Regions from separate parts of the Sodalis sp. RH14 genome, predicted to be linked through region 4. Evidence: predicted binding sites of a transcription regulator. Region 4 holds the regulator's gene; each other region holds the start of a gene.
What was found. The regulator PhoB, encoded in region 4, activates phosphate uptake and scavenging genes when phosphate is short. The targets are predictions, from matches to a motif close to CTGTCATAAAACTGNCNNAT.
Positions count from the first base shown of each region.

Region 1: a site for PhoB is predicted at 5,394-5,413, ahead of phoA (alkaline phosphatase). Genes of this name have one in related genera too.
Region 2: a site for PhoB is predicted at 3,556-3,575, ahead of pstS (phosphate ABC transporter substrate-binding protein PstS). Genes of this name have one in related genera too.
Region 3: a site for PhoB is predicted at 1,804-1,823, ahead of serA (phosphoglycerate dehydrogenase). Genes of this name have one in related genera too.

Region 1 is NZ_CP178739.1:545,734-553,611, forward strand. Features, by position in the region: gene umuC (translesion error-prone DNA polymerase V subunit UmuC) at 1-811, shown strand, start outside; gene ACL2XQ_RS02330 (winged helix-turn-helix transcriptional regulator) at 782-1,186, opposite strand; gene ACL2XQ_RS02335 (SDR family oxidoreductase) at 1,285-2,034, shown strand; gene ACL2XQ_RS02340 (GNAT family N-acetyltransferase) at 2,115-2,597, shown strand; gene ACL2XQ_RS02345 (DNA alkylation repair protein) at 2,594-3,688, opposite strand; gene phoA (alkaline phosphatase) at 3,885-5,321, opposite strand; gene ACL2XQ_RS02355 (endonuclease/exonuclease/phosphatase family protein) at 5,608-6,369, shown strand; gene clsB (cardiolipin synthase ClsB) at 6,372-7,616, shown strand; gene ACL2XQ_RS02365 (lysylphosphatidylglycerol synthase domain-containing protein) at 7,613-7,878, shown strand, end outside.
Region 2 is NZ_CP178739.1:5,759,062-5,766,939, forward strand. Features, by position in the region: gene pstB (phosphate ABC transporter ATP-binding protein PstB) at 1-447, opposite strand, end outside; gene pstA (phosphate ABC transporter permease PstA) at 492-1,385, opposite strand; gene pstC (phosphate ABC transporter permease PstC) at 1,385-2,344, opposite strand; gene pstS (phosphate ABC transporter substrate-binding protein PstS) at 2,407-3,447, opposite strand; gene ACL2XQ_RS26225 (anaerobic sulfatase maturase) at 3,604-4,836, opposite strand; gene ACL2XQ_RS26230 (Crp/Fnr family transcriptional regulator) at 4,897-5,514, opposite strand; gene ACL2XQ_RS26235 (sulfatase-like hydrolase/transferase) at 5,489-7,003, opposite strand; gene ACL2XQ_RS26240 (solute:sodium symporter family transporter) at 7,000-7,878, opposite strand, start outside.
Region 3 is NZ_CP178739.1:4,808,739-4,816,616, reverse strand. Features, by position in the region: gene ACL2XQ_RS21925 (LysR family transcriptional regulator ArgP) at 1-817, opposite strand, end outside; gene rpiA (ribose-5-phosphate isomerase RpiA) at 1,035-1,691, shown strand; gene serA (phosphoglycerate dehydrogenase) at 2,007-3,239, shown strand; gene ACL2XQ_RS21910 (5-formyltetrahydrofolate cyclo-ligase) at 3,370-3,969, opposite strand; RNA gene ssrS (6S RNA) at 4,200-4,383, opposite strand; gene zapA (cell division protein ZapA) at 4,424-4,753, opposite strand; gene ACL2XQ_RS21895 (YecA family protein) at 4,967-5,548, shown strand; gene pepP (Xaa-Pro aminopeptidase) at 5,611-6,924, shown strand; gene ubiH (2-octaprenyl-6-methoxyphenyl hydroxylase) at 6,928-7,878, shown strand, end outside.
Region 4 is NZ_CP178739.1:1,118,948-1,126,825, forward strand. Features, by position in the region: gene ACL2XQ_RS04950 (AAA family ATPase) at 1-3,583, opposite strand, end outside; gene sbcD (exonuclease subunit SbcD) at 3,580-4,893, opposite strand; gene phoB (phosphate response regulator transcription factor PhoB) at 5,105-5,794, shown strand; gene phoR (phosphate regulon sensor histidine kinase PhoR) at 5,819-7,156, shown strand; gene ACL2XQ_RS04970 (PstS family phosphate ABC transporter substrate-binding protein) at 7,153-7,878, shown strand, end outside.

The DNA.
Region 1 (7,878 bases), 570 kb from region 4:
CGCCAAGCAGTGGAGCAAAACCGGCGGCGTGGTGGATCTGTCCTCGCCGCTGCGCCAGCGTAAGCTGATGGCGCTGATGCCGGTGGAGGAGGTGTGGGGCATAGGACGCCGGCTGGGCAAAACGCTGCGGGCGATGGGGATCGGCACGGCGCTGCAACTGGCGGATTCCCATCCGGCGTTTATCCGTAATAATTTCAGCGTGGTGCTGGAGCGCACGGTGCGTGAGCTGCGCGGCGAACCCTGCCTGGAGGTGGAGGAAATGCCGGCGGTGAAGCAGCAGATTATCTGCAGCCGCAGCTTCAGTTCCCGTATCACCCGTTACCAGGATATGCGCGAGGCGGTATGCAGTTATGCCGCGCGCGCGGCGGAAAAACTGCGCGGGGAAAACCAGTTTTGCCGGCAGGTCGCGGTCTTTGTGCGCACCAGTCCGCACGCGGCCGGCGAAATCTATTACGCCAACCAGGCCACCGGCCGCATTCCCGTCCCGACCAACGATTCCCGGGATATCATCGCCCAGGCGACGGCCTGCCTGGATAGCCTGTGGCTGGACGATCGGCGTTATCTGAAGGCCGGCGTCGTGCTGGGCGATTTTTATGACCGGGGCGTGGCGCAGCTCGGCCTGTTCGACCGGTATAAGCCGCACGTTAACGCCGAGGCGCTGATGGCGACCCTGGATAAGGTCAACCGCTCGGGCCGGGGGCAAATCTGGTTTGCCGGCCAGGGCATCCGCCGGGACTGGCAAATGAAACGCGACATGTTGTCGCCGGCCTATACCTCCCGGCTAAGCGATCTGCCCCGCGCGGCGCTCTAGGCCGGCGCCGGCCTGTAAATCCTCCTGGTGCGCGTCGACCCACGCGGCCAGGGACTGTAGCGGCGCCTTCAGCGTCTTACCCAGGGCGGTGACCTGATATTCAACCCGGGGCGGGATTTCGGCGAACGCGGTACGCCGCACCAGGCCCTTGGTTTCAAACGCGCGCAGCTGACGCGTCAGCTCCTTTTGCGTGATGGGGTAGACCCCGCGCTGCAGTTCGCCAAAACGCACCGGGGCGTCGATAACGATCAGCCGGTAGAGGATGGGAATGGCCCATTTGCCGGCCACCAGCTCGACAAAGGTAAGCATCGGGCAGGGCGTTATCGCCGGCGGCGGTAATATTTTTTTCGGTTGCGCAATCGTTCGGGTCGTCATTTCATCCCACTCGCCTCTTTAGTATCCTATTGGTACCTACTATCATTTTAATACTATCTTATAAATAATGGCATTTTTCACCTGTCAGAGAGATAAAAATGCCTCGTTTAGCCGATAAATTTGCCTTGATCACCGGCGGCACCAGCGGTATCGGGCTGGAAACCGCCCGTCAGTTCCTGGCCGAGGGCGCCACCGTCGCCATCACCGGACGCAACGCCGATGCGCTGGCGCGCGCCGCCGCGGATCTGGGCGAACGGGTGGTATGCCTGCAAAGCGACGCGGGCGATGTGGCCGCCCAGCCGCTCCTGGCCCAAGCGCTTGCCACCTTGTGGCCCCGGCTGGATGTGCTGCTGATCAATGCCGCCGACGTGACCCACCGTCCGCTGGAGGAATGGGATGAAGCCGCCTGGGATCGCCTGATGGCGACCAATCTGAAGGGGCCGTTTTTTTTGGTGCAGTCACTGTTGCCGCTGCTGCATGCACCGGCCTCGGTGATTTTATGCGGTTCGGTCAGCGCGCATATCGGCCTGCCGCAAAGCGGCCCGTATGCCGCCAGCAAAGCCGGACTGCTGTCGCTCTCCCGGACCCTGTCGGGGGAACTGCTGGCGCGCGGCATCCGTGTCAACAGCTTAAGCCCCGGCCCGACGCAAACCCCGGCGCTGGAAAAACTGGGCCTGGACGGGGCGGCCTATGCGGCCCTGCTGGCGCAAATCAAGCAACTGGTGCCGCTCGGCAGGCTGGGCACGCCGCTGGAGCTGGCCAAGGCGGCGGTCTATCTGGCGTCCGATGAATCGGCGTTTGTCGTCGGCAGTGAATTGATTGTCGACGGTGGCGTCAGCGGCTTATGATGTGCCGGTGGCCGGATAAGCCCTGGCTTTGCATCAGGGGCGCCGGCGTGGATAAGCACGTTATGATAACGGGTAGCGCTATGATTCATCTGAGGAATATGACCGCCGGGGAATACCCCGATTATCGCCATTTTTTTATCGGGGAATACGCCCGGGACCTGAGCGCCAACCACGGTTACGATATCGGGCAGGGCAGGATCAACGCCATCGCCAGCATTGACGGGTATTTACCGCAGGGGGTGGCGACGCCGGATAACCAGCTGTACTGCATCGAGGCCGGCGACGCGGCGGACCGGCAAGGCGTACCGCCGGTGGCGGGGTATTTATGGATCACGTGCAAAGACGAGGCGGCCTATATCTCCGATTTCTGCATCCTGCCCGCCTGGCGCCGCCGCGGGCTCGGACGCAGCGCGCTGGCGCAGCTGGATCAGCGGTTGCGCGCCCAGGGCGTGACCGAACTGGGGCTAAGGGTGGCGGCCGATAATCCCGGCGCCCGGGCGCTGTATGATGCCTGCGGTTTCCACGTTACCGGGGTGAATATGGTGAAACCCCTGTCGCGCTAGACAATAAAAAACGCGCCCCGCGCCAGGCATTCGCCGTTGATAAAGACCTCGACGGCATGTCTGCCGGCATAGTGCATGCGGGTGGTAAAGTTGCGGATGGACTGGCTGCGGCTAATCTCAACGCTTGCATGCGGCGCCAGCGTCAGGGTTTTCAGTTTGAACACTTTGGCCGATGTGCCGCCGGATTTTTTCACATAGTGGATGGCGTAATCAATCACCAGCCGCTGGGGCAGGGGCGAGGTCGAGCGCAGCCGGAACGCCACGGTCACCTTGTCTCCCAGCCGGATTTCCCCGGGACTCACGCGCATCTCCTCCAGGCTGACCTGCGCCGCCTCGCCGGCGCCGATAAGTCCCAGCGCCCGCCGGTCCCCCTGTTTGATCAGGCTGCGCAACGCGTGACGGGCGATCCAGGCGGTGGGGGGATGATGCAATTCCCATCCCTCCAGCAGGTCCATGACCCACTCGGGATGATCCTTGGTGATATCGTTGAGATGATTCGCCACGGATTTGCGTACGTACAGGCTGGGATCGGCGCGCAGGTTGTCGAGAATGGGTTTCACCGGCGACGGGTCGGCCCGCAGCGCCTCCAGGCGGAACGACCAGGGCAGGCGCGGCCGGCTGCCTTCGCTGGCCAGCCGGCGGACGTGCTCGTCATCGTCGCGCGACCAGCGTTCCATCAGCGCCAGCCCGCGGGACAGATCCTGGCGCAGGTAGGGGCGCACCGCGAATTCCGAGGAGCCGAACGGGGTAAAAAAGCGCAGGGCCTCCATCGACAGATCGTACTCATCCAGCCCGTACATCGCCACATACTCCGGCAATACCAGGGTGACAAAGCGATTGTCCAACCGCGGCGCCAGCCGGCGTAAAATCGCCAGCGCCTGCCCATAGTCCGCCGGCAGGCCGTCGTGCAGGCAGACGCTTACCCGCCGCAGGCGCGCCATCAGCGATAATTGGTCCAGTCCGTCGCCGGTGGCCGCCAGGAAGCGGGCGCCGTCAAAACCGGGGTGGACGGCGGCGGTGTGCGCCGCGATATCGCGCAGCCGGGCGTGGTTAAAGATTTCCTTCAGCGCGGGCGCGCTTTGCTCTGACATGTCACCTGATCTTATGGGAGCGGAGCCAGTTCGCAGGCTAAAGAAAATGACGGGTTTAGGCAAGTCTCACCGTGCGGAAAATCCTTCCCGGCGACAGGAAATGACAAGGGATGATACGCCATGGCGCGATACCCTGGTCCATTCCCGCCTTTACCGCCGGCACGGCGGTAAAGGCGGGAGGGGTCCCTGGCGGTAATTATTGTTTAATGCCCAGCGCATCGCGCATGGTATAGAACAAATCCGTCTGGTCGGTCAGGCCGGCCACGTTGCCCGCATAGGGACCGAAGGCGGCGATACGCAGCTGGGTGCCGGTATGTCCCTGGGATTCGGGGTCTTCAGAATTGCCGTAGCTGATGGCCATCACCGCGCCGTCTTTCGTGGTCAGCGCCTGGGTCAGGCCGGGGGCCTTGGCGTCCGCTTCGATAATCTGGCTGGAGTGGGCGTGATCGGCGGTGACCACCACCAGCGTATGGCCGTCGGCGCGGGCGAATTCCAGCGCCTTTTGCACCGCTTCATCCAGGTCCACCGTCTCGCCGAACTGGCCGCACGGGTTGGCGGCATGGTCCTGTTTATCAATGGATGCGCCTTCAACCTGCAGGAAAAAGCCGTTGGGATGGGTTTTCAGCAGATCGATGGCTTTTTGCGTCATGGCCGCCAGGGTAGGCACCCCGGCGCCGCGTTTGGGATTATCGCTACAGGTAACCGGCGGCTTATCAATATTGCCGTGATAGACGGCTTTCGGGCCCTGCCAGCGCACCGGCATATTGCCCTCGGCAAACAGGCCCAGCAAGGGTTTGTCCTGGTTGGCCAGGGCTACGCCGTTCAGGCCATCCAGGTCGCTCACCAACTGATAGCCGCGCGCCACGGCTTGTTCCCGCAGGGTTTTACCCTGCCACTCCCCGGCCTTGGCGGTTTCGCCAAAGGTTTTGGCGCCGCCGCCCAGCGTCACGTCGGCGCGGGCCGCCAGCAGCTGTTCGGCAATGGAGCCGCGCCCCTGGTTTTCCAGCGCCTGGGTGGGGCAATCTTTACTGGTCACTTCCGGGCCGTAGCATTTGCGGGAGCTGACGTGGGCCACCAGCGCCGCCGGGGTGGCGTCCTCCAGTTCAGCGGTGGACACGTTGCCGGTGGCTTTACCGGCCGCCTTGGCCAGTTCCAGGATGGTCATATGATCCTTGCCGAACACATCGACGCCCAGCGCGCCGTTATAGGTTTTCACCCCGGTGGACCACGCGGTGGCCGACGCCGCCGAGTCGGTGACGTAGCCGGGTTTATGGGTGGTCTTGTCCAGCGCGTAATGGGTGTATTGACCGGTCAGCGGCAGCGCGTCGATCCCGGGGAACGCGTTGCCCGCGCCCAGCGCGTAGTTGCGCGCGGCGGTGATTTCCGAGTCCCCCATGCCATCGCCAATCAACAGGATGACGTTTTTTGCCTGCTGGTTGTTCAGCGCCGCCTTCAGCGCCTCGGTCTGATCGGCCTGCAGGCGGCGTGCGCCGCCGGGCTGGGTAATATCCCCCTGCGCCGCGCGCAGGCTGTCCGCGCCGGCGGCCGATACGCTGCGCGCCAGCAGGCCGTTGCCGCCCGCCAGGGCGAGGGTCAGGACGAGGGAAAGTACGGGTTGGTGCGGATGCGGCATAAAGAAGGCTCCTGTTGCCGGACGAGAAGAAGGGTATGTCTGAATTTATTATTATGTAAGTCTACGTAACCCGGATGTCATTTTTATGACACCCGGAGATAACCGCCGCGGTCAAACTTGGCGAGGTTGTCCGGCAGCAGCTAAGATAGTAAGCACATTAACTAATAATGACTTCTCACCTATTCTACCCGCGCTATATCGGGGAGTGGGTTTTTGCCGCTTAATTTTGCAGGGGTTCGAGATCATGCTGCGAACGGATTATCATCAAAATAAGGATGTACCGGGCATGCCGCAAGTGGAGCAGGGATTTTCCTTTAAGGTGCTGACCATCAATACCCATAAGGGCTTTGCCGCCTTTAACCGGCGTTTTATCCTGCCGGAACTGCGCGAAGCGGTGCGTACCGTGGCGCCCGATATCGTGTTCCTCCAGGAAGTCCTGGGCACGCACGAAAAGCATTCGCAACGCTTCGATAACTGGCCGGTGGTGCCGCAGTACGAATTTCTGGCCGACACCATGTGGGCCGATTTCGCCTACGGGCGCAACGCGGTCTATCCCGACGGCGATCACGGCAATGCGCTGCTTTCCCGTTTCCCCATCACCCGCCAAAGCAATCTGGACGTGTCCATCGACGGCACGGAGAAGCGCGGCATGCTGCACTGCGTGCTGCAGGTGCCCGGCCGTGAGCTGGAGCTGCATATGATTTGCGTGCACCTGGGGCTGAAGGAAGCGCATCGCCGCGAGCAGATGCTGCGCATGAGCAGGCATATCGCCACGCTGCCGGCGGATGCGCCGCTGGTGGTGGCCGGTGATTTCAACGACTGGCGCCAGCGCGCCAATACGCTTTTGCGGCGCGAAGCCGGCCTGGTGGAGGTCTTTACCCAGGCGCGCGGCCGACCGGCCCGTACTTTCCCCGCCCGCTTTCCCCTGCTGCGCCTGGACCGTATTTATGTCAGGAACGCCCGCATCAGCGAGCCGACCTCCCTGGCCAACCAACCCTGGTCGCATTTATCCGACCATGCTCCCCTCGCCGTGGAGATCCATTTATGAATATGAATATGGAGTGGCGCGACGGCAATCGCATCAAGCTGCTGGAAAACGGCGAAGCGTTTTTCCCGGCCCTGTACGAGCGCATCGGCCAGGCCAGGAAAGAGGTGCTGCTGGAGACTTTTATCCTGTTCGAGGATAAAGTCGGCAAGGCGCTGCAGGAAAACCTGATTGCCGCCGCCAGGCGCGGGGTGCGGGTGGAAATCATGGTCGACGGTTACGGCTCGGCGGATCTGTCCGACAGCTACGTCGGCGCCCTTACCGCCGCGGGAGTGCATTTCCGTTATTACGATCCCCGCCCGGCGTTTATGGGCATGCGCACCAATCTGTTCCGCCGCCTGCATCGTAAAATCGTGGTGGTGGACGGCGTTATCGCCTTTATCGGCGGCATTAATTTTTCCGCCGAGCACCTGAGCGACTACGGCCCGGAGGCCAAGCAGGACTATGCGGTGGAGGTGGAGGGGCCGGTGGTGGAGGATATCCATCGCTTTACCCTACAGGCCTTGTATAAGGAAGATCACCATCGCAGCTGGCTGCGCCGGCGCTCCAGGCTGCCGGCCCATAACCGCCAGCCTGGCGAAGCCCAGGCGCTGTTTGTCTATCGGGATAACGATGAACACGATACCGATATAGAGCGCCACTATATCGATATGCTGCGCGGCGCAAAACGCGAGGTCATCATCGCCAATGCCTATTTTTTCCCCGGCTACCGCCTTTTGAAGGAGATGCGCAACGCCGCCCGGCGCGGCGTGCGCATGGTGCTGATTGTCCAGGGCGAGCCGGATATGCCGATCGTGACGGTCGGCGCGCGCATGTTATACAATTATCTGGTGCCGGAAGGGGTGAAAATCTATGAATATTGCCGCCGTCCGCTGCACGGCAAAGTGGCCGTCATGGACGATAGCTGGGCCACCGTCGGGTCCAGTAATCTTGACCCGCTCAGCCTGGCGCTGAACCTGGAGGCCAACCTGATCATCCATGACACCGCCTTCACGCAGCAACTGCGCGACAATCTTAACGGGCTGATTGAAAACGATTGCCGGTTAATTGACGAAAGCATGGTGCCCAAGCAGACCTACTGGCATGTGGTGAAAAGCGTGCTGGTGTTCCATTTCCTGCGCCACTTCCCGGCCTGGGTCGGCTGGCTTCCCGCCCATACGCCGAAATTATCGCTGGTGGCGCCGCCGGTCCAGCCGGAAATGGAAACCCAGGATCGCGCCGAACCCGAAAACGAGGGGGCAAAATCATGACCCGAAAACGCCCCGCCGGTAAACGCCACCGCGCCTGGTCGATGGCTAAAAAAATCCTGACCGGCCTGTTTTTTATCGGCGTCATTATCTTGCTGGTGGTCTATGCCCGCAAGGTGGACTGGGATGATGTGGAGCAGGCCATTACCGGCTACCGGCTCAATGCGCTGCTGATGGTGATTGGGCTGGCGGTGTTCAGTTACCTGCTGTATGGCGTCTACGATCTTATCGGCCGCGCCTATTGCGGCCATAAGCTGGCGAAAAA
Region 2 (7,878 bases), 1.3 Mb from region 4:
GTGCAATTTGTCCTTGGTTTCGTTCCACAGCGCCGCTTTGGTCAGCGACCACTGCACGCGCTCCTCCATCTCGCTGCGCGACAGTTTCTCAAACAGGCGCACGCCGAACGCGATATTGTCATAAATAGACATCGGAAAGGGGGTCGGCTTCTGGAACACCATGCCGACCCGGGCGCGCAGCAGGGAAACATCGCGCTTATCGGTGAGGATATTGTCCCCGTCCAGCAGGATCTCCCCTTCGGCGCGCTGCTCCGGATAAAGCTGGTACATTTTATTAAAGCAACGCAACAGCGTGGATTTACCGCAGCCGGACGGGCCGATAAAAGCCGTCACCTGGTTACGGGCAATGTCCAGGCTGATATTTTTCAGCGCATGAAATTTACCGTAATAAAAATTCAGATCGCGAACCTGTACTTTGCTGTCGTTGGCGTTGTTGATCCCGCTCATGCAACACTCTCTCTTTCGATCAAAGACGCGTCGGCGCCTGACGCTTAATAGGTTTTTTTGGCGAAAATAATCCGCGCGATAATGTTCAGCAACAGCACGCACAGGGTAATCAGCAGCACGCCGGCCCAGGCCAGCTGTTGCCATTCGGCAAACGGGCTCATGGCGAATTTGAAAATCGTCACCGGCAGGTTGGCGATGGGCTGCATGAGATCGGTACTCCAGAACTGGTTGGAGAGCGAGGTAAACAGCAGCGGCGCCGTTTCGCCGGCAATGCGCGCCACCGCCAGCAATACGCCGGTGATGATGCCGGAAACCGAGGCCTTAAGCGTGATGGCGGAAATCATTTTCCATTTCGGCGTACCCAACGCATAGGCAGCCTCACGCAGCGTATCGGGCACCAGCCGCATCATGTTTTCCGTGGTACGGATAACAATCGGCACCTGCAGCAGCGCCAGGGCGATCACCCCGGCCCAGCCGGAGAAATGCTCCATTTTCGCCACCACCAGCGTATAGACAAACAAACCGATAACGATGGACGGCGCGGACAGCAGGATATCGTTAATAAAACGGATCACTTCCGCCAGCGCGGACTTACGCCCGTATTCCGCCAGGTAAATCCCCGCCATGATGCCCAGGGGCGTGCCGAAAACAGTGGCCCAGAGAATCAGCAATCCGCTGCCGGCCAGGGCATTGGCCAGCCCTCCGCCGGCGGTATTGGGCGGCGGCGTCATTTCGGTAAACAACGCCAGCGACATACCGTCAAAACCCCGGCTTACCGTGGTCAGCAAGATCCAGCATAACCAGAACAGGCCGAAGGCCATGGTGATCATGGATAATAACAGCGCCAGACGGTTCTTCTGCCGCCGCCAGGACTGCATTTTACGCCGCGCTTCCATTTGTGGCGCGGTATGGGTCATTTGGTGCTCGACGGTCGCCATTATTTGACCCCCTCGTTTTTCGCCAGGCGCATTATCATGAATTTGGAGCAGGCCAGCACGATAAAGGTAATCACAAACAGGATTAACCCCAGCTCCATCAGCGCGGCGGTATGCAGACCCGCCTGGGCTTCGGCGAACTCATTGGCCAGCGCCGAGGTAATGCTGTTGCCCGGGCTAAACAGGGAAATGCTGTCCAGCTGGTTGGTATTGCCGATGATAAAGGTCACCGCCATGGTTTCGCCCAGCGCCCGTCCCAGGCCCAGCATCACGCCGCCGATCACGCCGTTTTTGGTGAAGGGCAGCACGATACGCCAGATCACTTCCCAGGTGGTGCAGCCGATACCGTAGGCCGACTCCTTCATCAACACCGGCGTTTGCTCAAACACATCGCGCATCACGGCGGCAATATACGGGATGATCATGATAGCCAGGATAATACCGGCGGCCAGGATGCCGATACCAAACGCCGGCCCCGAAAACAGGACGCCGATAAAAGGGATGGTCGACATCACATCGCCCAGGGGCTGTTGAAAATACTGGGCGAACAGGGGAGCAAAAACAAACAACCCCCACATGCCGTAGACAATGCTTGGGATGGCCGCCAACAGCTCAATGGCGACGCCAAGGGGACGCTTCAACCAGCTGGGGGCAAGCTCGGTAAGGAACAGGGCGATGCCGAAGCTGACCGGAACGGCAATCAGCAACGCGATAAAAGAGGTCACCAGGGTGCCATAGATAGGAACCAGCGCGCCGAATTTTTCACCGGGCGGATCCCACTCCTTGGTCCACAGGAAAGCGAAGCCGAACTTTTCCATGCTCGGCCACGAAGCGACAATCAGCGAAACGATAATTCCGCCCAACATCAATAAGGTAATCAATGCGGCCAACCTGACCAACGTACCGAATATCAGGTCGCCTTGTTTACCGGGGGCATGCCGTGCCGGCGTATTGTCAGCCATAGAGTACTCTTTTTGTTGGTTCGTAATCCCTTCCCGTAAGGGAAGGGACGAAACACAAGGACTTAGTAGAGCGCTTTACCGTTACTGTCTTTGATATTGGCCTTCCAGGCGGCGCGGATCTGTTCGACCACGTCCTTTGGCAAGGTGGCGTAGTCAAGGGCGTTAGCCTGGTCGGCACCCTTGTTGTAGGCCCAATCGAAGAATTTCAGGGTTTCGCGGCCCTGCTCAGGCTTGGTTTGGGTAGTATGCAACATAATAAACGTGGTGGAGGTGATCGGCCAGGCATTGTTGCCCTTCTGGTTAGTCAGATCCTGGGCAAAAGATTGCTGCCAGTTGACGCCTTTCGCCGCCGCGCTGAAGTTATCCTGCGTCGGCATTACCGGCTTGCCGTCGGCGGAAATCAGCTTGGTGTAGGCCAGGTTGTTCTGCTTAGCGTAGGCGTACTCCACATAACCGATGGAACCCGGCAAACGCTGGACAAAGGCGGCGATGCCGTCATTGCCCTTGCCGCCCAGTCCGACCGGCCAGTTAACCGTGGAACCGGCGCCGATTTTTTCTTTCCAGGTCGCATTCACCTTGGACAGATAGCTGGTGAAGACAAACGACGTGCCGGAACCATCGGCGCGGCGTACCACGGCGATATTCTGATCCGGCAGCTTCAGGCCCGGGTTCAGCTTGGTGATGGCCGGGTCGTTCCATTTTTTGATGTTGCCCAGGTAAATTTCACCCAGGGTATGGCCGTCCAGGGTCAGTTCGCCGCTTTTGATTCCCGGTACGTTGATGGCCAGCACCACGCCGCCAATCACGGTCGGAAATTGGAATAAACCTTCTTTCTTCAGGTCGCCATCGCTTAAAGGAGCATCGGACGCGCCGAAATCAACGGTATTGGCGATAATCTGTTTAATGCCGCCGGAAGAACCGATGCCCTGGTAGTTAACTTTCACGCCGGTTTCTTTTTGATAGGTATCAGCCCATTTAGCATAAACCGGGGCGGGGAATGTGCCGCCGGCACCTGTCAGGTTGGCGGCAGCGAACGAAGAAATACTCGCCAGGGCGAACGTAGCTGCTACAACACTGGCAACGGTGGTATGCATCAGTCTCATAATCCCTCCTGTGGGATATTTAAAATCGGCCCATGGCCGTTTTCTTCAATTATTATAATTGCTGCAGGAGGGAAAATAGGACAATTAGGTTACAGATACATGTCGGTAATATGACATTTTTATGACACCGGGATGGGTACCTATTTTAATGGCATATTAGCCTTTTTTTTCAATCCCCGCCTCCGCAATCCGATCAATTTCGCGCATAATGCCGGCGGCCGGCCGATGGTGCGCCAGTTCGCCGGCCATATACGCCATATAGGGCGCGATATGGGAAAAAATAGCTTTATAGCCGGGGCAAAGATGATTATGCCACTGGCCCCCGATGCGGTGAATACGGTGCTTAGGACAGCCGCCGTGACAGGCAAACCGATAGTCGCATGACAAACACGGCGTCGCCACATTGGCTTTTAGCTGGCCGAACTGGCGCTGTTTTTTCCCACCGGCCATGGCGGCCAGGTTCCCTGTCATCAGATTGCCCAGTCTATGCTCAGGGTAGACGAAATGATCGCAGCTATAGATATCGCCGTTCTGCTCGACGACCAGGCCCTGGCCGCAGGTGGGCTGCATCACGCACAGGCTTGGCATCACGCCGCACCAGGCGGCCAGGGCATTATCGAATAGCTGCACAAACACCCTGCCGACATCATGCCGTACCCAGTAGTCAAACAGGGTATTGATAAACGTGCCGTAGGCTTCGCCGCTCACCGACCATGGCGTCAGCGTTTTATCCGCCGTCGACCGGGGATAAATCAATTCCCCCCGCGCGGCTCCGGACAACCTTTGTTCCACTGCCGGGATAAATTGCACATACTGCGCGCCCAGCTCTTGCGTGATAAAAAAATATATTTCCAGCGGCGCCTGGGCGGTTTTATCGTTCACCACGCTCAATACGTTGTAATCTATATGATATTCCTTAAATATCCGGATGGCGTTGATCACGCTGTCAAATACCGGCCGGCCGCTGGCGGTATGGCGATAATGATTATGCAGCCTGGCGGTGCCGTCCACGGAAATACCCAGCAGGAAATGATTATCGGCAAGAAAACGGCCCCATTGATCGTTTATCAATACGCCGTTGGTTTGCATGCTGTTGGTAATCCTTTTTCCCCGGGCGTAACGCTGCTGATAGCGCAGCGCGGCGGCATAAAAGTCAATTCCGGCCAGGGTCGGCTCGCCGCCCTGCCAGGCAAACATGACCTCGTCGCCAGCGCTGGCGTCAATATACTGCTTAATAAATTCCCTGAGCACATCGTCGGCCATATGCTTCGACGCCGATGCTCCGGCGGGTAACAGGGTATTTTTTTTGTCCACATAAAAACAATAATCGCAGTGAATATTGCATTGATAACTGGTGGGTTTCGCCATCAGGGAAAACGGGCGTTTCATAACCGCGACTCCAAACAATATTGCGCGTCAAATACCATGCCGCACCGGCAGCGGCGGCAGTTAACCGGTAAATTCATCCGGCAACAGTCCCTGTAGCTTGAGCTCACTGCCATGGCGGATAGCGGTTTCCGTTTCGCAACCCGCGTATTCGGCAATTTCACGCCAGGTCCATTCATAGCCCGGCCATTGCCGGTATAAATAGTGAATGCCCAGTAATACCCGTTGCTGGGATTTATCGTAGGCCATGCTGGCCAGCCTTTTTTCCGCCTCGCCCAGATCACGCGCCAGCCGCATGAACAAATAGACATTCAGGCGCGGATAGCGGCATAAAAACCGCTGCGGCTGATAGGGGGTAATGCGCGTTACCGTAGCGGTGCGCTGCACGCGCGAGGAACAGTGGTAAAACGTATTACCGAACAGGCTGCGGTAGCCGAAAAAATCACCGGGGCCAAACAGGCGGATCAGGCACACCTTACCGTTCTCCAGCATATGGTACAGCCCCACCAACCCACTGTGCAGGTAATAAAAAGAGAGGGCCTCATCCTCCTGGGGATAAATGCGCGTTTGCTTCGGCAACTGATCCAGCCGGGTAAACATGGCGTGTTCGCTGCCGGACAATTCTGCGAATACGGCGCGGCCCTCGTCCCCATCCTCAGAATTTTTGTCTTTTTTCCTCAATTTTTACTCCCTTGGTCGGCAGGCCGGTATCGTAATCCCTGACCACCGGCGAGACGTAATCATCCGGTTTAGGACGAAACGCGCCCAGCCATTGCTCATGCCTGTCGGGCCGCCACGGGCGCATGGCCCAGCGATAGCTGCGAAACGGATCGCGAATACGATCCATAAAGTCTAATAAGCTATCATGCAATGCATTACGCCGTTCCGCATAGTCGTCCCGGCCAATCAGGTTTATCAGTTCCTCGGGATCGTTGCGCCGGTCATAGAGTTCATCATCGTCAAACAGATTAATCACCAGTTTTAAATCATTGGTGACCCAGGCGCGCATCGGGATAAAACCGCCGAAGCTGTCATGTTCTATTTCATAACGGTTAAATTCCACCATGACCGACCGCTCCCGTTCCCGCTCCGCCGACGACAGCATAGGCAGCAGGCTTTCGCCGTGCAGCGACGGCGGCACCGGGATACCGGCAATCGATAATAACGTCGGCAACAGGTCGATATGGCTCACCGGTGTATCAATCTCCCGCGCCGGCAGGCCGGGCCCGTGGATGATAAAGGGAATGCGGCAGATGTCGTCATAGCCTGCCGAGCCTTTGCTGATAAGTTGATGCGCTCCCATCATTTCACCGTGATCGGAGGTATACACTATCCAGGTATTTTCCCATTCGTCGGGGGTAAGGTGGTTCAGCACGCGTCCTATCTGGTCGTCGACAAAATCATTGCAGGCAAAATAAATCGGATGATGATAGGTGGCGCCATCCGTTACCGGCGACGGCATCGCCCTGGCCCACAAACGCTGGTGCATCGGTTTATCGCTGAGATCATCGGTTCCTTTTGCGCCCAGCGGGTAATGGAAATCGGCAAAACGGTCGAGATAACGCGGCGGGCAGGTAAAGGGATGATGCGGCTCATCGTAAGAAAGCACCAGCAGGAACGGTTTCTCGCGCCGCAGGCGCTGCTTATCGATAAAATGTATCGCGCGCTGGCTGATGCGATAGCCCCAGGTAAATTCATCATCAATCTGATGTTGTTCAAGTTCTTCCTTTGAATTCAGCCCGTTGCGCCATAAGCTGATTTTTTCTTCCGGCAGGTCATGCAGGTAATTAGCGCCATCGTACCAATATTCCGCCGCCCATTCCGGCGGACAGATGCCGGTGCCGAAATAGTCGTGGCCATCAAGATGCCATTTACCGATATAGGCGGTTTGCCAGCCGGCATCCTGAAAATAGTTGCCCAGGGTGCGCATATTCTTACCCGGCGCCAGATTATTGGTCCAGGGACCGCTTTGGTTGGAATACAGGCCGGTGAACAGTCCCGCGCGCGCCGGGGTGCACAGCGGCGCGGTGGTAAATGCCGAATTGAATTTGGCCCCGCGCCCGGCCAGCGCATCGATATGCTCGGTATGCAGGGGAAGGCCGGTATAGCACCCGACCATATTGGTGGCCTGCGTATCGGTCATGATAAAAATTATATTAGGTTGCATCAGGCGATTTCCTCCCTGGTTTTGGTTTTTCTCAAACCGGCGAATATCAGCCAGCCGGAAATGGCGACAACGGTTATGCCCGCGATCCAGCATAACCAGAGGCTGTGCCAGCCGCCGAAGCGGGCGAGAAAGGCATAAATAAATATCATCGCCGCAATAACGCCGACGGAGGCGATTTTTACCGACCGCCACGGCGACATATCCACCGCCAGGGAATCATGGAAGACAAACGGGGTGGCGCGCGGCGCAAGTTTACCGATAACCAGCATCACCAACGCGTTCAGGCAAAACGTTATCGCCAGCACATACAGGAAATGAATAGGGAAATGGAAAACGTAATTGATCAGGATATAGCTGACGATACCTAACAGCAGCGCCAGCTTGGCCGCCATGGCCGGGATACGCGGGAAAAAGAACCCCATGATGATAATGGTGACCAGGGGAACGTTGTACACCCCGTTAAGCTGCTTCATCCAGCTGTATAATCCTTCGGGGGCATTGGCAATGCCGGGGGCCACCACCACCGACACCAGCGCCAGGATCAGGGCGAAATAACGCCCCACCAACACCTGTTTCTTGGACGTGGCGTCAGGATTGATAATACGGCTGTAGATACCCATGCTGAATAAGGTGCTGGCGCTGTTTAAAAACCCGTTGAACACGCTGATAATGGCGCCGAACAGCACGGCGCCGAAAAAACCGACCAGGGGCGCGGGCAGGATCTGGTTGACCAGCACCGGGTAGGCCATATCCGCCTTGGGCAGCCCTTGATACAGGTGATAGGCGATAACGCCGGGCAGGACCAGGATTATCGGGTCGAGCATTTTCAGCAGCGCCGTCAGCAGCGCGCCTTTTTGCCCTTCGGCCAGGTTCTTGGC
Region 3 (7,878 bases), 2.3 Mb from region 4:
CAAACCGATGCCAGAACAGCATGCGGCGCTGGTATAGGCCCGGCGTCAGGTCTATCAGTTCGCCCGTCGCCAGCTCCCGTTCGATTTGCAGATGCGGGATCATGCAGCAGGTCGTGCCCTGGCGCGCCAGCTGCACGAAGGCTTCCGATGAGTTGACGATATGGCAGGGCACGCTGCCCGGCGGCAGGTCAAAGTTCTGCTGCAAAAACGCCTGGTGCATATCGTCCAGATGGTCAAACGCCACCGCCGGCGCTTTCAGCAGCGCGCTGCGCGTCACGCCGTGGGGGAAATAACGATCGGCAAAAGGCTGGGATGCCACGAACAGATAATCCAGGGCGCCCAGTTGATCCACCAGGCAGCTCGGCAGCGGCTGGGGCTGGATACTGACCGCGCCCACCACTTCGCCGCGCCTTAGCCTTTCCTGGGTACGCGTTTCATCTTCCACCTGTAAATTAAGGCGGATAGGCGAATCGGTCAGCACCGGTTTCAGCGCCGGCAGCAGCCAGGTCGCCAGGCTGTCGGCATTCACCGCCAGCGACAGCAGCAGCGGCGTGTCGCTGCCGTTATCGGTGCCCAGCCATTCGTCCTCCAGCAATTCCACCTGATGCAGCAAGGCCAGCAGCTTTTGCCCTTGTTCGGTGGGCCGTGGGGGAATGGTACGCACCAGCAGCGGCTGGCCGAACAGGTTTTCCAGTTGTTTTATGCGCTGCGATACCGCGGATTGGGTGATACATAATTTTTGCGCGGCGCGTTCAAAACCCCGTTCCCGTATCACGGCGTCAAGCGCCTGCAGCGTCCGATAGTCCGGGCGTTTCATTCTTTATCCCCTGCGTCGATATCTCTGTGCATCAATAGGTACTTTTTGGTCACCGGTTTTCACTATGCCATAGATTGACCCGGTTGCGGACGCAAAATTTCAGCCGTGTCAGGCGCGGGCATCCGGGATGCGGCGGGTTGTGGCGGAATTCACGCCATCGGCGATGATATTGTTTTATAATACCGCCCACTTTCCGTAGCCAAGGGCTTAATTATTTATGACGCAGGATGAACTGAAAAAGGCGGTGGGCTGGTCGGCATTGAAGTATGTGAAACCGGGCACGATCGTCGGCGTCGGCACCGGGTCCACCGCCGCGCATTTTATCGATGCCCTGGGCAGCATCAGGAATCAAATCGAAGGGGCGGTCTCCAGTTCGGACGCGTCTTCGGCCAAGCTGAAGAGCCTCGGTATCCCGCTGCTGGATCTCAACAGCGTCGACGTGCTGGACATCTATGTCGACGGCGCCGATGAAATCAACGGCCAGATGCAGATGATCAAAGGCGGCGGGGCGGCCCTGACGCGCGAAAAAATCATCGCGGCGGTCGCGCGTAAATTTATCTGTATCGTCGATGGATCCAAACGGGTGGACGTCCTGGGCAATTTTCCCCTGCCGGTGGAAGTGATCCCGATGGCGCGCGCCTATGTGGCGCGCGAGCTGGTGAAACTGGGCGGATTGCCGGAGTACCGCCAGGGCGTGGTAACCGATAACGGCAATATTATCCTGGACGTGCGCAACCTGCGCATCCTGGACGCGGTGGCCCTGGAAGACAAAATCAACAGCCTGCCCGGCGTGGTGACCGTGGGCCTGTTTGCCCGGCGCGGCGCGGATGTGGCGCTGATCGGCACCGCCGGGGGCGTTCAGGTTATCGAGTAACGGGCCGGTTTTACCGCCGCCCGGCGCCGCCGCCGGCTTGCCACGCCGGCGGCGGCGGATGTTAATTTTGTTTACATAGCATCTTTTATCGCCGCAGGCGAAATTCAGTGATAAATGTCACATTTATGCCATCGGCCTGCTATATATATGACGCTTCTCCACCAGACCAGAGGATTTATCCATAGCAATCGCTTATGGCTGCGTCTTATGCTGTCTTAAGGATAAACGGCCCTGTTGCCGCCACGGTAATTTTTGTTATTTTGTCCGGGTGCTGTGTGTTGCAGTCGCATCTGAAGTCTCAAAAAGGGTCGGGAAATGGCAAAAGTATCGCTGGAAAAAGATAAGATTAAGTTTCTGTTGGTCGAAGGTGTTCACCCCAGCGCGGTGGATAACCTGAAACGCGCCGGTTATACCAATATTGAATACCATAAGGGCGCGCTGGATTCCGCGGCACTGAAAGCCTCCGTGCGCGACGCGCACTTTATCGGCATCCGATCCCGTACCCACCTGACGGAAGACATCTTTGCCGCGGCGGAAAAACTCGTTGCCGTCGGCTGCTTTTGTATCGGCACCAATCAGGTCGATCTGAAAGCCGCGCTGAAAAAAGGCGTGCCGGTATTCAATGCGCCTTTTTCCAATACCCGCTCCGTGGCGGAATTGGTGCTCGGCGAAATGCTGCTGATGATACGCGGCGTCCCGGAGGCCAACGCCAAGGCGCACCGCGGCCAGTGGAACAAGCAGGCGAGCGGCAGCTATGAAGCGCGCGGCAAGAAACTGGGCATCATCGGTTACGGCCATATCGGCACCCAGCTGAGCATCCTGGCGGAAGGCCTGGGGATGCAGGTGTTCTATTACGATATCGAGAGCAAACTGTCCCTGGGCAACGCGCGCCAGGTGGATTCGCTGCCTGAGCTGCTGGGTATGTGCGACGTGGTCTCCCTGCATGTGCCGGATACCCAGTCCACCCGCAATATGATGGGCAAGGAAGAATTCGGCCATATGAAGCCGGGGTCGCTGTTTATCAACGCCTCGCGCGGTACGGTGGTGGATATCCCGGCCCTGTGCGACGCCCTGGCCAGTAAACATATCGCCGGCGCCGCCGTGGACGTGTTCCCGGAAGAGCCCGCCACCAACAGCGATCCGTTCAACTCGCCGCTGTGTGAATTCGATAATGTGATCCTGACGCCGCATATCGGCGGATCCACCGAGGAAGCGCAGGAAAATATCGGCGTGGAAGTGGCGGGCAAACTGGCCAAATACTCCGATAACGGTTCGACCCTGTCGGCGGTCAATTTCCCGGAAGTCTCGCTGCCGGAACATGGCGATAACGTCAGCCGTTTACTGCATATCCATGAAAACCGTCCCGGGATCCTGACCCGCATCAACCAGATTTTTGCCGAGCAAAGCATCAATATCGCCGCCCAGTATCTGCAAACCACGCCCGAAATCGGTTATGTGGTCATTGATGTGGAAACCGATACCGAAAATACCGCCCTGCAGCTGCTGAAGGCGATACCCGGCACTATCCGCGCCCGCCTGCTGTACTGATAGCTGCGCGCCTGACGTGGTCGACCCCAGCCCCGGCTTAGCAAGCCGGGGTTTTTTTATGGGTACCGCCAGCTTACCGCGCACGCCGGGTACACCACCGGGCCAAGGGCTGCCATCCGTCCCCGGCGGTTTACCAGCGCCAGTGCCGCGACGGGGTAACAATTTCCGGCAACGGGATATCCCAGGGCTCCGCCGGTATGGCGTCCACCTGCTGGCAATCGTGGGCCAGCCCGATGGGGTAGAAGCCGGCGCCGCGCCGCCAGTGCCGCAGGGTGCGATCGTAAAAGCCGCCGCCCATGCCCAGGCGCTGGCCCCGGGCATCAAAGGCCACCAGCGGGGTAAACAGGATATCGAGATGCCGCGCCGGCAAGAGCTGGGTCACGTCCAGCCGCGGCTCGCTGATATGCAGGCGGTTCAGCACCAGCGGCGTATCGGGCCTGTAGCGCAGGAACAACAGGTGGCCCGGGCTGAAAGGGTGCAGCACCGGCAAATAGACGCGCTGGTCGCGTTGCCAAAGCGCCTCAATAAGCGGCCGGGTATCCAGCTCGCCGTCAAACGATAAAAACAGCGCCAGGCTGCGGGCCGCGGTAACCCGCGGGTCGGCCAGCAGGGTTTTGACCAGCGCCGCGGCCGCAGCGGCCTGTTCGGCCGGGGTGAGCCGGCGGCGTTGCCGGCGGATATGGTTGCGGAGGCTTTGCCGCTGCAGGGACGTTTCGGGCGACTGGATCATGGCTGATTACGCGCTATACCGGAAAAAGAAGGTAATAAAGTATGTCATAAAGACGGTCCGGGGGGATGTCATAACGTACGCGGATAAAGAAATCGGGTCTGAAAAAACGCTGTCGGGGAATAGAGTGTGGCAGGGGGGGGGAAGCCTGATACGCCGTGCCGAGAGCCGTACCAAGCCGCGCCGCTGACGCGCGCGTCCGCTGCTGATGCAAGCCGACGCTACGCTATAAAGGGATCTCCGAGATGCCGCCGCAGGCTGTAACCCTTGAACCCATGGTTCAAGGTGAACGCAGCGTTATAACCTTAAGGCTTCTCGGACGAACCGAGCTTGCGCACCAGTTACAGATCGCCACATTCTTGTGGTAAAAATTATCGGCTCAGGGGACGGGCCCGCTGGCGAACACCTCAGAGAAATTTTGTATTCCTGTTCCGCGGGATTTTCCCGGCGGCTATCGTTACTCGAACTGCGTGCCTGGTCGCTCGGAGATACGGCCCTGTTCTACCAGTGCCTGCTCAATCGTCTGCTGCAGTAACCGGATCCGCTGTTCCATGTTGGCGGCGTAATCACGGGTTTTAACTCTTTCCTGCGCCAGTTCGTGGCATACGTTCAGTGCCGCGATAAAAACAAGCTGTTCTGTATTGGTGACTCTAGTGCGAACTTTGAGATCTTGCAACCGCTGATTAAGATCTTCCGCCGCCTGGTTCAACGCTTCTTGTTGTTCCGGCGGGCAATTTACCCTTAACGTGCGGCCAAAAATTTGAATATCTACCGGTTGTGCGGACATACCACCTTCCTGCTTTGTTACCGCGCCGACGCCAGGCCACTCCCGTTTCACCATTGCGGGAGCACAGGGCGGGCGCAACTATACTCTATATCCATGCGCTATATCAAACAGAAGAATCCATATAAAACAGAAGATACACGCCCTTTCTGGTATAGCTACGGACCTTGGTGGTAGCATAACACGAACTTATCCTGCCAACGACGATGAAAGCGCATGTCTATACAAAATACCTTTCCCGACTACGATAACCTGACCCAACTGCTTAACCAACAGGCCGTGGCGCTGACGCCGGCGGAAATGCATGGTTTGATAAGCGGCATGCTGTGCGGCGGCAACAAGGATCACAGTTGGCAGACGCTGGTGCACGAGCTGACCAACGAGGGCATGGCCTTTTCCCAGACCCTGGCCGACCCGCTGCGCCAGCTGCACGAAGCCACCGCGCAAACCCTGGACGACGAGGAGTTTATGTTTCAGCTGCTGCTGCCCGACGACGACCGCGCCACGGTATTCGAGCGCGTGGACGCGCTGGCCGGCTGGGTAAATCATTTCCTGCTGGGGCTGGGCGTGATGCAGCCGCATCTGGATAAAATCAAGGGCGAGCTAAAGGAAGCCATCGACGATCTGCGCAATATCGGCCAGCTCGGCTATGACGAAGATGAAGATCAGGAAGAGCTGGCGCAGTCGCTGGAGGAAGTCGTTGAATACGTGCGTATGGCCGCCATTCTTTGCCATAATGGATTTACCCGCTCGGAGCACGCCGGCCCGCTGGAAAAGCCAAAGCCGACGCTGCACTGATCGCCGCAACCGGCAGCACCGCCCGTTGAATTGTTGAGAGTATGGCAAGGCAGGAGAGAGTGATGACATCACAAGAATTTTTACGCCGCCGGCAGGCATTGTTGGCCAACATGGCTCCGGCCAGCGCCGCCGTCATTTTTGCGGCGCCGGAGGCGACGCGCAGCGCCGACAGTGAATATCCCTATCGCCAGAATAGCGACTTCTGGTATTTCACCGGGTTCAACGAACCGGAGGCGGCGCTGGTGCTTATCAAAAGCGACGCGACCCATTCGCACAGCGTGCTGTTCAACCGGGTGCGCGATCCCGGCGCCGAGACCTGGTTCGGCCGCCGCCTGGGCCAGGAGGCCGCCCCGGCCAGACTTGCCGTGGACCGGGCCTTGCCGTGGGACGAAATCAATCATCAGTTGCACCTGCTGCTGAACGGACTGGATGTGGTCTATCACGCCCAGGGACAATACGCCTTTGCCGATACCCTGGTGTTTAACGCCCTCGATACCCTGCGCCGCGGCTACCGTCAGCATTTGCGCGCGCCCGCCACACTTACCGACTGGCGCCCCTGGGTGCACGATTTCAGGCTGGTTAAATCGGCGGAGGAGCTGGCGGTCATGCGCCGCGCCGGCGAAATCACCGCGCTCGGGCATACCCGCGCCATGCGGGCCTGTCGTCCGGGGCAGTATGAATACCAGCTGGAAGGCGAAATCCTGCATGAATTCAACCGGCACGGCGCCCGCTATCCTTCCTACAATACCATCGTCGGCAGCGGCGAAAACGGCTGTATTCTGCACTACACCGAAAACGAGGCGCAGATGCGCGACGGCGATCTGGTGCTTATCGACGCCGGCTGTGAATACCAGGGGTATGCCGGCGATATCACCCGCACCTTCCCGGTGAACGGCAAGTTCAGCCCCGAGCAGCGGGCGGTGTACGACATAGTGCTGGCGATGCTGGAGAAATCCCTGGCGTTGTACCGGCCGGGCACCAGTATCCGCGAAGTCAATGAACAGGCGGTGCGGGTTATGGTCTCCGGGCTGGTGGCGCTGGGCGTAATGAAGGGCGACGTGGACGGGCTTATCGCCGCCCAGGCCCATCGGCAGTTCTTTATGCACGGCTTAAGCCATTGGCTGGGGCTGGATGTGCACGACGTCGGCGACTACGGCACCCCGGAGCGGGGCAGGACCCTGGAGCCGGGCATGGTGCTGACCATCGAGCCGGGCATTTATATCGCCGCGGACGCGGATGTGCCGCCGCAATATCGCGGCATCGGCATCCGCATCGAGGACAATATCGTTATCACCGAACAGGGCAACGACAACCTCACCGCATCGGTGGTCAAGGACCCGGATGCCATCGAAGCGCTGATGGCGGCGGCGCGCTAGCCTATGTCGGTGATCATTATCGGCGGCGGCATGGCCGGCGCCACCCTGGCGCTGGCCTTGTCCCGCCTGACCGGCGGGCGGCTGGAGATCGATTTGGTGGAAGCGGCCGCGCCGGAAAGCCGGCGCCATCCCGGTTATGACGCCCGCGCCATCGCCCTGGCCCAGGGCACCAGCCAGCAATTAACCGCCATCGGTGTCTGGCCTTCGCTGATGTCCTGCGCCACGCCCATCACCCGTGTCGAGGTCAGCGATAGCGGCTATCCGGGTAAAGTCTCGCTGTCCGCGCGCGATTACCGCGTACCCGCGCTGGGTTATGTGGTGGAGCTGCACGACGCCGGGCAGCGTTTATTTGCCCTGCTGCGCCAGGCGCCGGGGGTAAGGCTGCACTGCCCCGCGACGCTTACGGATATTACCCGCCGCCAGGACGATATTCTGGCGCGGCTTGACAACGGGACGGAGCTGACCGGCTCGCTGCTGGTGGCGGCGGACGGTTCGCACTCGCAGGCGGCGCGCCATTGCCATATGCAGTGGCGCCAGGAGGACTATGGGCAACTGGCGATTATCGCCAATGTCACCACCGCTGAGGCGCATCAGGGCCGGGCTTATGAGCGTTTTACCGAACATGGGCCGCTGGCCATGCTGCCCATGTCGCAGGGGCGCAGCGCGCTGGTGTGGTGCCTGCCGCAGTCCATGCGCCAGGAAATCACCGGCTGGAGCGAAAGCCGGTTTATCGACGCGCTGCAAGCCGCCTTCGGCTGGCGGCTCGGGCGTATTACCGCCTGCGGGCAGCGGCAGTGTTACCCGCTGCAGCTGCGCACCGCCACGCGCCAGGTAAGCCATCGGCTGGCGCTGGTGGGCAACGCGGCGCAAACCCTGCATCCTATTGCCGGCCAGGGGTTCAACCTGGGCTTGCGTGACGTGATGACCCTGGCGGAAACCCTGGCCGAGGCCCTG
Region 4 (7,878 bases):
TCATGGCGTCCACATGGCTGATGACGCCTATCATCTTGCCGGTGGCGTTAAGCGAATCGAGCGCATCCAGGGCAATATCCAGCGTTTGGGCGTCCAGCGTGCCGAAGCCCTCGTCGAGAAACAGCGAATCAATCTGGGTTTTGTGGCTGACCAGGTCCGACAGGGCCAGCGCCAGCGCCAGGCTCACCAGAAAGCTTTCGCCCCCGGAAAGGGTGCGGGTGTCGCGCACGGCATCCGCCTGCCAGGTATCCACCACTTCAAGCTCCAGCTCCGCCTCGGTTTTGCGCTGCAGCTGATAGCGGCCGTGCAGGCGGGACAACTGCTGGTTCGCCAGATAAATCAGGTGCTCAAGCGTCAGACCCTGGGCGAACTTACGGAACTTGTCGCCCTCTTTGGAGCCAATCAGCTCGTTGAGATAGCTCCAGTCGGCGTAGCGGCCTTCGCCCGCGCTGATTTCCGCCATCAGGCTCTGCTGATCGCGCTGGCGCTGGCGGTGGCTTGCCAGTTGCTGCTGTAGCTGGCCTTGCCGCCGCGCCAGCTCCCATAATAATGCCTTAATATCGGCCAACGTTCGCTCCACGGCGGCAGAGTCGGCAGCCTCGTCTAGGGTGGCGGGACGATCGTCATGGTGTTGCCGCAGCGCCAGCTCCGCCTGCTGCCACATCACCTCCGCGCGCTGCCGCTCTTCCTTTATTTTCTCGCGCAGCTCACGCAGCCGGTCCCGCTCCTGCCCGGGCAACAGGGCCGCCTGCAGCTCGGCCAGCCCGGCGTACGGGCTGTTTGCCAGCGCCTGCCGCAGCGCCGTCGCCGCCTGCTGCGCTTGTTGAGTCAGTTCCTCAAGCCGCCGCCGCTGCGAGCGGATTTCACCGGCCAGCAGATGCAGCTTTTCCTGCGCCTGCTGTACACTGAGTTCGGACTGCCGCCGGTCCCGCTCCACTTCCCCGGCCCGTGTGCTCAGTTGGGCGTTGAGCTGCGCCACGCTGTCATCGCCGGCCAGTTTGCGGCGTTCTTCACGCGCCAGGCGCAGCGCGTTGCCGGTTGTCTGCTGCCGCTGCGCGAGGTCGGCCAACTGTTGCGCCAGTTCGGCCTGGGCTTCCCGGTGGCCGCGCAGTTCGCCTTCCAGCGCGATAAGGTCGTTTTTCAGCGTCTGTTCGCGCTCTTGCTGGTACTGCCACTGCCGCCACTCCTCCTGGCGTTCGGCCAGCCAGGCGTCAACCGCGGAATCCGCCGGCAGGGTCAGTCCCAGTTGGGCGAGAGCCTCGCTGCTTTGCGCCGCCAGTTCGTCCATCCGTTGCTGTTGTTCCTGACGGCGCTGCTGCGTTTGCCGCAGACGTTGGGTCACCGCATCCTTCTGCTGGGCATTCAGCGCCAGACGGGCGTCGAGCCGTTGCCATTCGCCGTCGGCCTGGGCAAGGGCGTCGCGGGCCGCCTGCAGCCCCTGGTTGTCCTGTTCACGCGCCTCCAACTGCCGGGCCAATGCCTGCTCATGCGCGTCCTGCTCAGCCAGCCAGGCGGCGGCGTGTTCGCCGGGCGCCAGATCCAGCCCGGCGGCGGCCTGTCGCCAGGCGTCGTCCAGCAACGCCAGTTCCTCTTGCAGGCGTACCTGTTGCGCCGTCGCCTGGCGCTGCTCCTGCTGCAGCATCTCGAGACGGGTAAACGCCGCCACCACTTCGGCCTTGAGCCGCTCCACCTCCGGCAGCAGTTCCTGCCGCCGCCGATCGGTGTGTTGCGGCTGCAGGTCCTGGTATAGGGCGATGCCGGGATGCTCGGTGGCGCCGCATAGGGGGCAGGGATCCCCCGGTCGCAACGCTCCGCGCAGTTCCCCGAGCGAGACGATATGCATTTCCAGGCGATGGCGCGCGGTCATTTCGTCCAGCAGGGCGGACTTATCCGCCTCGGCGCGCCGCAGCGCCGCCAGCGCGGCGGTAATATCGTCGCAGTCGCGTCGCAGTTGATCTTCCCGCGTGCGGTTGGCCGCCAGATCGCGGCTTACACGCTCCATTTGCGGCAGCAGGGACGACATCAGGGCGCGCCGGCCGCGCTGCTGCTGGCTGTGCTGCCAGTCGGCGCGCAGCGCGGCCAACGGGAACCGGGATTCCTGCTCATCGTGCAGGCCCTGACGTTCCGCCAACTGCGCCGTGAAGGTCATTACCCGTTGCCGGCAGGCCTGCGACGCGCTGAGTTCCTTCTGGCGCGCAATATCGAGTTGTTCAAGTTCCTGCGTGATTTGCGCGCCTTGCCGGGCCAGTTCGTCGATGTCGCGCTGTTCGCGCCGGCGGCGGGCAAACAGCTCGCGCCAGAGGGGGAGCTGCCCGCCCCATTGCCGGCAGGCGGCATGCTCAAGCAGATAGCGGGCGACAAGCTGCGCCTGTTGCCCGGCCTCCTGATGTTGTTGTTGTTTCAGCGCCTGCAGCGCCTGTCGTTTCCGCTGCTGTTCCGTTTGGGCTAACCGCTGTTCCTCCTGTTGCGCGGCCTGTTGTTCCAGCCCGGCGATTTTCTGGTCCAGCGGCACGAGATGGTCGTTTATCAACTGCTGTTGCGCCAACTGATGCCGGGCGTGCTGCTCCCAGCGCCGCCGGGCGGTATCCGCCTGCTCCCGCAGCGGTTGTAGCGCCTGCTGACTTTGCAGCTCCAGCGCGCACGCGCGGGCGAGCTCCTGCTCAGCCCGTTCCAGGTCCACGGCGCTGCGTTGCCGATCGTCGAGCAGGGGGCGCAGGGATTCCGCCGGTTCGCCGCGCGCCAGTCGCGCCAGCGGCGCCTGTGCTTCCTGCGCCGCCGCCTGCGCGGCCTGGCGCTGGGCCTGCGCCTGCGCCAGGGCGCCGGTCAACTGGCGCTGCCGCTCCAGCCAGGCGTGATGCCGTTGCGACTGCGATTGTTCGGCGTTCAGCCGGGCCTGCTCCAGGCGCAGGCTATCCAGCTCGGCGTCAAGTTCCCGCAGTTGGGGTTCGCTCAATAGTTCGATGGCGGCGGCGCGCGTACGCAGTGCCTCCAGTTCCCCGCGCACCGTTTTATGGCGTTCGAAAATTTCAGCGGAAATGCGGCCGTAGATATCGGTGCCGGTCAGTTCCTCCAGCAGTTCGGCGCGATTTTTCGCATCGGCGTTTAAAAATGCGGCGAAATCCCCCTGCGCCAGCAGCACCGATTTGGTAAAACGCGCGAAATCCAGGCCGGTCAGTTCGGTGGTCAGGCGCAGCTTATCGCTGATTTTATCCGCCAGGATGGCGCCGTCGGCCAAACGCGCCAGTTCGACCCTGGCGTTTTGCAGTTTGCCCTGCGGGCTGTTTTTCGCCCGGCGCTGGCTCCAGAAGGCGCGATAGCCCACGCCCTTGACCGAAAACTCGACTTCCGCCAGCGATTCGGCGGTCAGCCGGGTCATCAATTCCTGGCCGGGCAACGCGTCCAGGCGGGGCGTGCGGTGATACAGCGCCAGGCAGATGGCGTCAAGAATAGTGGTCTTGCCGGCGCCGGTGGGACCGGTAATGGCAAACAGGCTGGCGCGGTCGAAGGGGTCGGCGGTAAAATCAATTTTCCACTCGCCCCTGAGCGCATTGATGTTTTTCAGCCGCAGCGTCAGGATTTTCACCGGGCGTCTCCTTTGGTTGCGGCATCCGGCGCCGGCGGGTTTTCCGCCGCGGCGCCTTGCTGTACGTCCGCCGTTACCTGGCGATAGAGCAAGCGTATGGCGTCCAGGTTCTCCGGCGCGGGGGAGGGGATCAGCGCCAGGCGCCGCTCAAACACGTCCCCGGCGCTCAGTTCGACCAGCGTTTCCCGTTGCCGGCGCGCCAGTGCCGACAGCCGCTGCTCGCGGTTACGGCGCAACAGCACGATTTCCACCGGCAAATCGGCCGCCAACTGCTGGATACGCTGCTGGATATCATTCAGCCAGGCGTCTGTCACCACCTCGATATCCAGCCAGACGGGCGTGGGCCCCGGGTAATCGCTAAACGAGCGCAACTGCGCCTCGATGTCCGCCAGGTCGCCTTTTATCAGGCGCAGGGCCTGGGTTTCCGGGATCAAAACCGGGGAAATGTCCGCCACGCCCCCGGCGTCGAAACTGACTATATTGATCTGCTTGGGCTGCCCGGTCTCATCAAAACTCAAGGCGATGGGCGAACCGCAATAGCGGATATGCTGCTGTCCGCCCACGCACTGCGGGCGGTGGATATGGCCGAGGGCGATATAATCCGCCGGAGGAAACAGCTGGGCGGGAAACGCGTCCAGGCTGCCGATATAAATATCGCGTACCGAATCGGTGGTGGCGGCGCCCACCGTGGTCAGGTGTCCGGTGGCGATAATCGGCAGCCGGCCGGGCAACCGGGCGCGCAGGGCCAGCGCCCGGTCATATAGCGCCTGGTAATGTGCGGCGATGGCGTCCATCAGCGCCCGCTGTTTATCATCCCCCGATTCTCCGGCGCGGCTGGTCAGCACATCCCGCGGGCGTAAAAAGGGGATGGCGCACAGTATCGCCCCCGGCTTTCCACTACGATCGTTAAGTACAAAAACCGGTTGCCCGCCGCTGTCTTCGCGGTCGCCGTCGGCGTTGTCGTCATCGTCCCGGGCGCCGAACCCGCCGCCGGCGATAACCCGGGTATGCATGCAGGCCAGCAGCGCCCGGGATTCGTTCAATGTCGCCACCGCGTCATGATTGCCCGCCAGTATGATCAGCTGGCAACCGGTCGGCTGCAACGCCACCACGAAACGGTTGAACAGTTCGCGGGCATAGCTGGGCGGGGTGCCGGTATCAAAGATATCGCCGGCCACGATCACCGCGTCGATATCCCGCTCTGCCACCTGCGCCACCAGCCATTGCAGGAAGGCGCGATGCTCCCGGGCGCGGTTTTTGGTGAAAAACGACTGACCCAGGTGCCAGTCAGAAGTGTGAATGATCCGCATGACGCTCCAGCCAGAGTGCAAAAGTCAGGGCGAGAGTATAAACCTTACCCCGGGCGATGCCGACGTAAAGCTGTTAATTTGGCAACCCGGGACGAAAAAAAACCGCCATCCGCTATGCTTCTGGCACGATGGGCTGATTTTAATAAATCTGTCATAAAAGTGACGCATAATGCCCGGGCACGTTAACCGCAGAGATTAATGGCAGGAAAAAATGGCAAAACGCATATTAGTCGTGGAAGACGAAGCGCCGATTCGTGAAATGGTGTGCTTCGTACTTGAACAGAATGGCTTCCAGCCCATCGAAGCCGAAGACTACGGCACGGCGGTCAGCCGTATGGCGGAGCCTTATCCGGATCTGGTATTGCTCGACTGGATGTTGCCAGGCGGTTCGGGAATACAATTTATCAAACATATGAAACGCGAGGTATTGACCCGCGATATTCCGGTCATGATGCTGACCGCGCGCGGCGAGGAGGAAGACCGGGTGCGGGGGCTGGAAGTGGGCGCCGATGATTATATCACCAAACCGTTCTCGCCCAAGGAGCTGCTGGCCAGGATCAAGGCGGTGATGCGCCGTATTTCGCCGATGGCGGTGGAAGATAAGATTGAACTGCAGGGCCTAAGCCTGGATCCGTCGTCGCACCGGGTAACCTCCAACGAACTGGCCCTGGAGATGGGACCGACCGAATTTAAACTGCTGCACTTTTTCATGACCCATCCCGAGCGGGTATATAGCCGGGAACAGTTGTTAAATCATGTCTGGGGCACTAATGTGTATGTTGAGGACCGGACGGTTGATGTGCATATTCGCCGCCTGCGCAAAGCGCTGGAAACCGGCGGTCACGATCGGATGGTGCAGACGGTCCGCGGCACCGGCTATCGTTTTTCCGCGCGCTATTAGCGCGGTATAAGGGGAGCTCTGCCGGTGCTGGAACGTTTATCCTGGCGTAAGATTTTGCTGGAACTGGGGCTGTTTTGCCTGCCGGCCCTGCTGTTGTCGCTTTTTGTCGGCCACCTGGCCTGGCTGTTGGTGGCGGCGCTGCTGGCCGCGCTGGTGCGCAACTATTATTACCAACTGCGGCTGTCCCGCTGGTTATGGGTCGATCTCCGGCATACGCCGCCGGAAGGGCGGGGAAGCTGGGAACCGCTGTTCTATGGCCTGCATCAGATGCAGTTGCGCCACCGGCGGCGGCGGCGTGAACTGGCGACATTGTTCAAACGCTTTCGCAGCGGCGCGGAAACCTTGCCTGATGCGCTGGTGATGTTGACCGACGACGGCCATATTTTCTGGTGCAACGGCCTGGCGCAGCAGCTGCTCGGGTTTCGCTGGCCGGAAGACAACGGCCAGCATATCCTTAACCTGCTGCGCTATCCTGAATTCAACAGCTATATCCAGGGCCAGTCGTTCGAGCGCCCCTTGACCCTGCTGCTCAATAAGCAACGTTACGTTGAATTCCGCGTGATGCCCTATACCGACGACCAGCTGTTAATGGTGGCCCGCGACGTGACCCAGATGCGCCAGCTGGAAGGCGCCAGGCGCAACTTTTTCGCCAATGCCAGCCATGAACTGCGTACGCCGCTGACGGTGTTGCAGGGATATCTGGAAATGATGAACGACCAGGATATGGATGAAGCCATGCGCGCCAAGGCCATCCACACTATGCAGGATCAGACGCAGCGCATGGAGCGCCTGGTCAAGCAGTTGCTGGTGTTATCCCGTATCGAGGCCGCGCCCCAGGGCGAGGTCAATGAACGCGTCGATATTCCGGCCATTCTCAAGCGCCTGCAGCAAAGCGCCGGGGCGCTCAGCCAGGAACGGCATGAGATCGTGTTCCGGGTTAATGAACAGTTGCTGGTGCGCGGCAATGAGGATCAGCTGCGCAGCGCGATGTCGAACCTGATATACAATGCGGTCATCCATACGCCGCCGGGCACCCGCATCGAGGTGTGCTGGCAGCGTACCGCTGAGGGCGCGCAGTTTCAGGTCAGCGATAACGGGCCGGGCATCGCCCCGGAGCATTTACCGCGCCTGACCGAGCGTTTTTACCGGGTTGACAAAGCCCGTTCGCGCCAGACCGGCGGCAGCGGCCTTGGGCTTGCCATCGTTAAGCACGCGCTCGGCAATCATGACGCCCATCTTGATGTTATCAGCGAGCCGGGCGCGGGTACCCGCTTCTTTTTTACCTTGCCCAACCGGTTGATTGTCCTCCCCGTCCTGGCCGAAAATAACCCCACTTCTCCTTCACGTGTCAAATCCCGATGATAAAAGCAGTAAAAACCCTGGGCTGGCTGCTCTGCCTGCTGTTGACCCTGCCGGCGGCGGCGCGGCCGCTGTCGGTGCTGTCGGGTAGCCTCACCAGCAGCGGTTCCGATACGCTGGCGAATATGATGGCCCTGTGGGCGGCGGATTTCAGGCATGACTATCCGGATGTCGGCGTGCAGATCCAGGCGGGCGGATCGGCGACGGCGGCGACGGCGCTGGCCGCGGGAACGGCGCAAATCGGGCCGATGAGCCGCATGATGAACGCGACTGAAATCGCCGCGTTCCAGCGCCATTACGGCTACCCGCCCCTGGCGGTGCCGGTGGCCTTGGATGCGCTGGTGATTATAGTCAACCAGGATAACCCCCTGCCCAGGTTGCGCCTGCGCCAGTTGGACGCCATTTTTTCCATCACCCGCAGCTGCGGCGACGCCCCTGCCGTCACCCGCTGGGGGGAGCTCGGCCTAACCGGGCGGTGGGCCGATATGGCCCTGCTGCGCTATGGCCGCAATTCCGCCTCCGGTACCTATGGCTTTTTCCGCCAGCGCGTGCTGTGCGGCGGTGACCTGCTGGCATCGGTCAATGAACTGCCCGGGTCGGCTTCGGTGGCGCAGGCGGTAAGCGCGTCGCGCAACGCCATTGGTTACGCCGGCATGGGGTTTCATACCGCCGGCGTGCGGATCCTGCCGTTAACCGACGAGGCCGGCCGCCAGGTGACGCCGGAC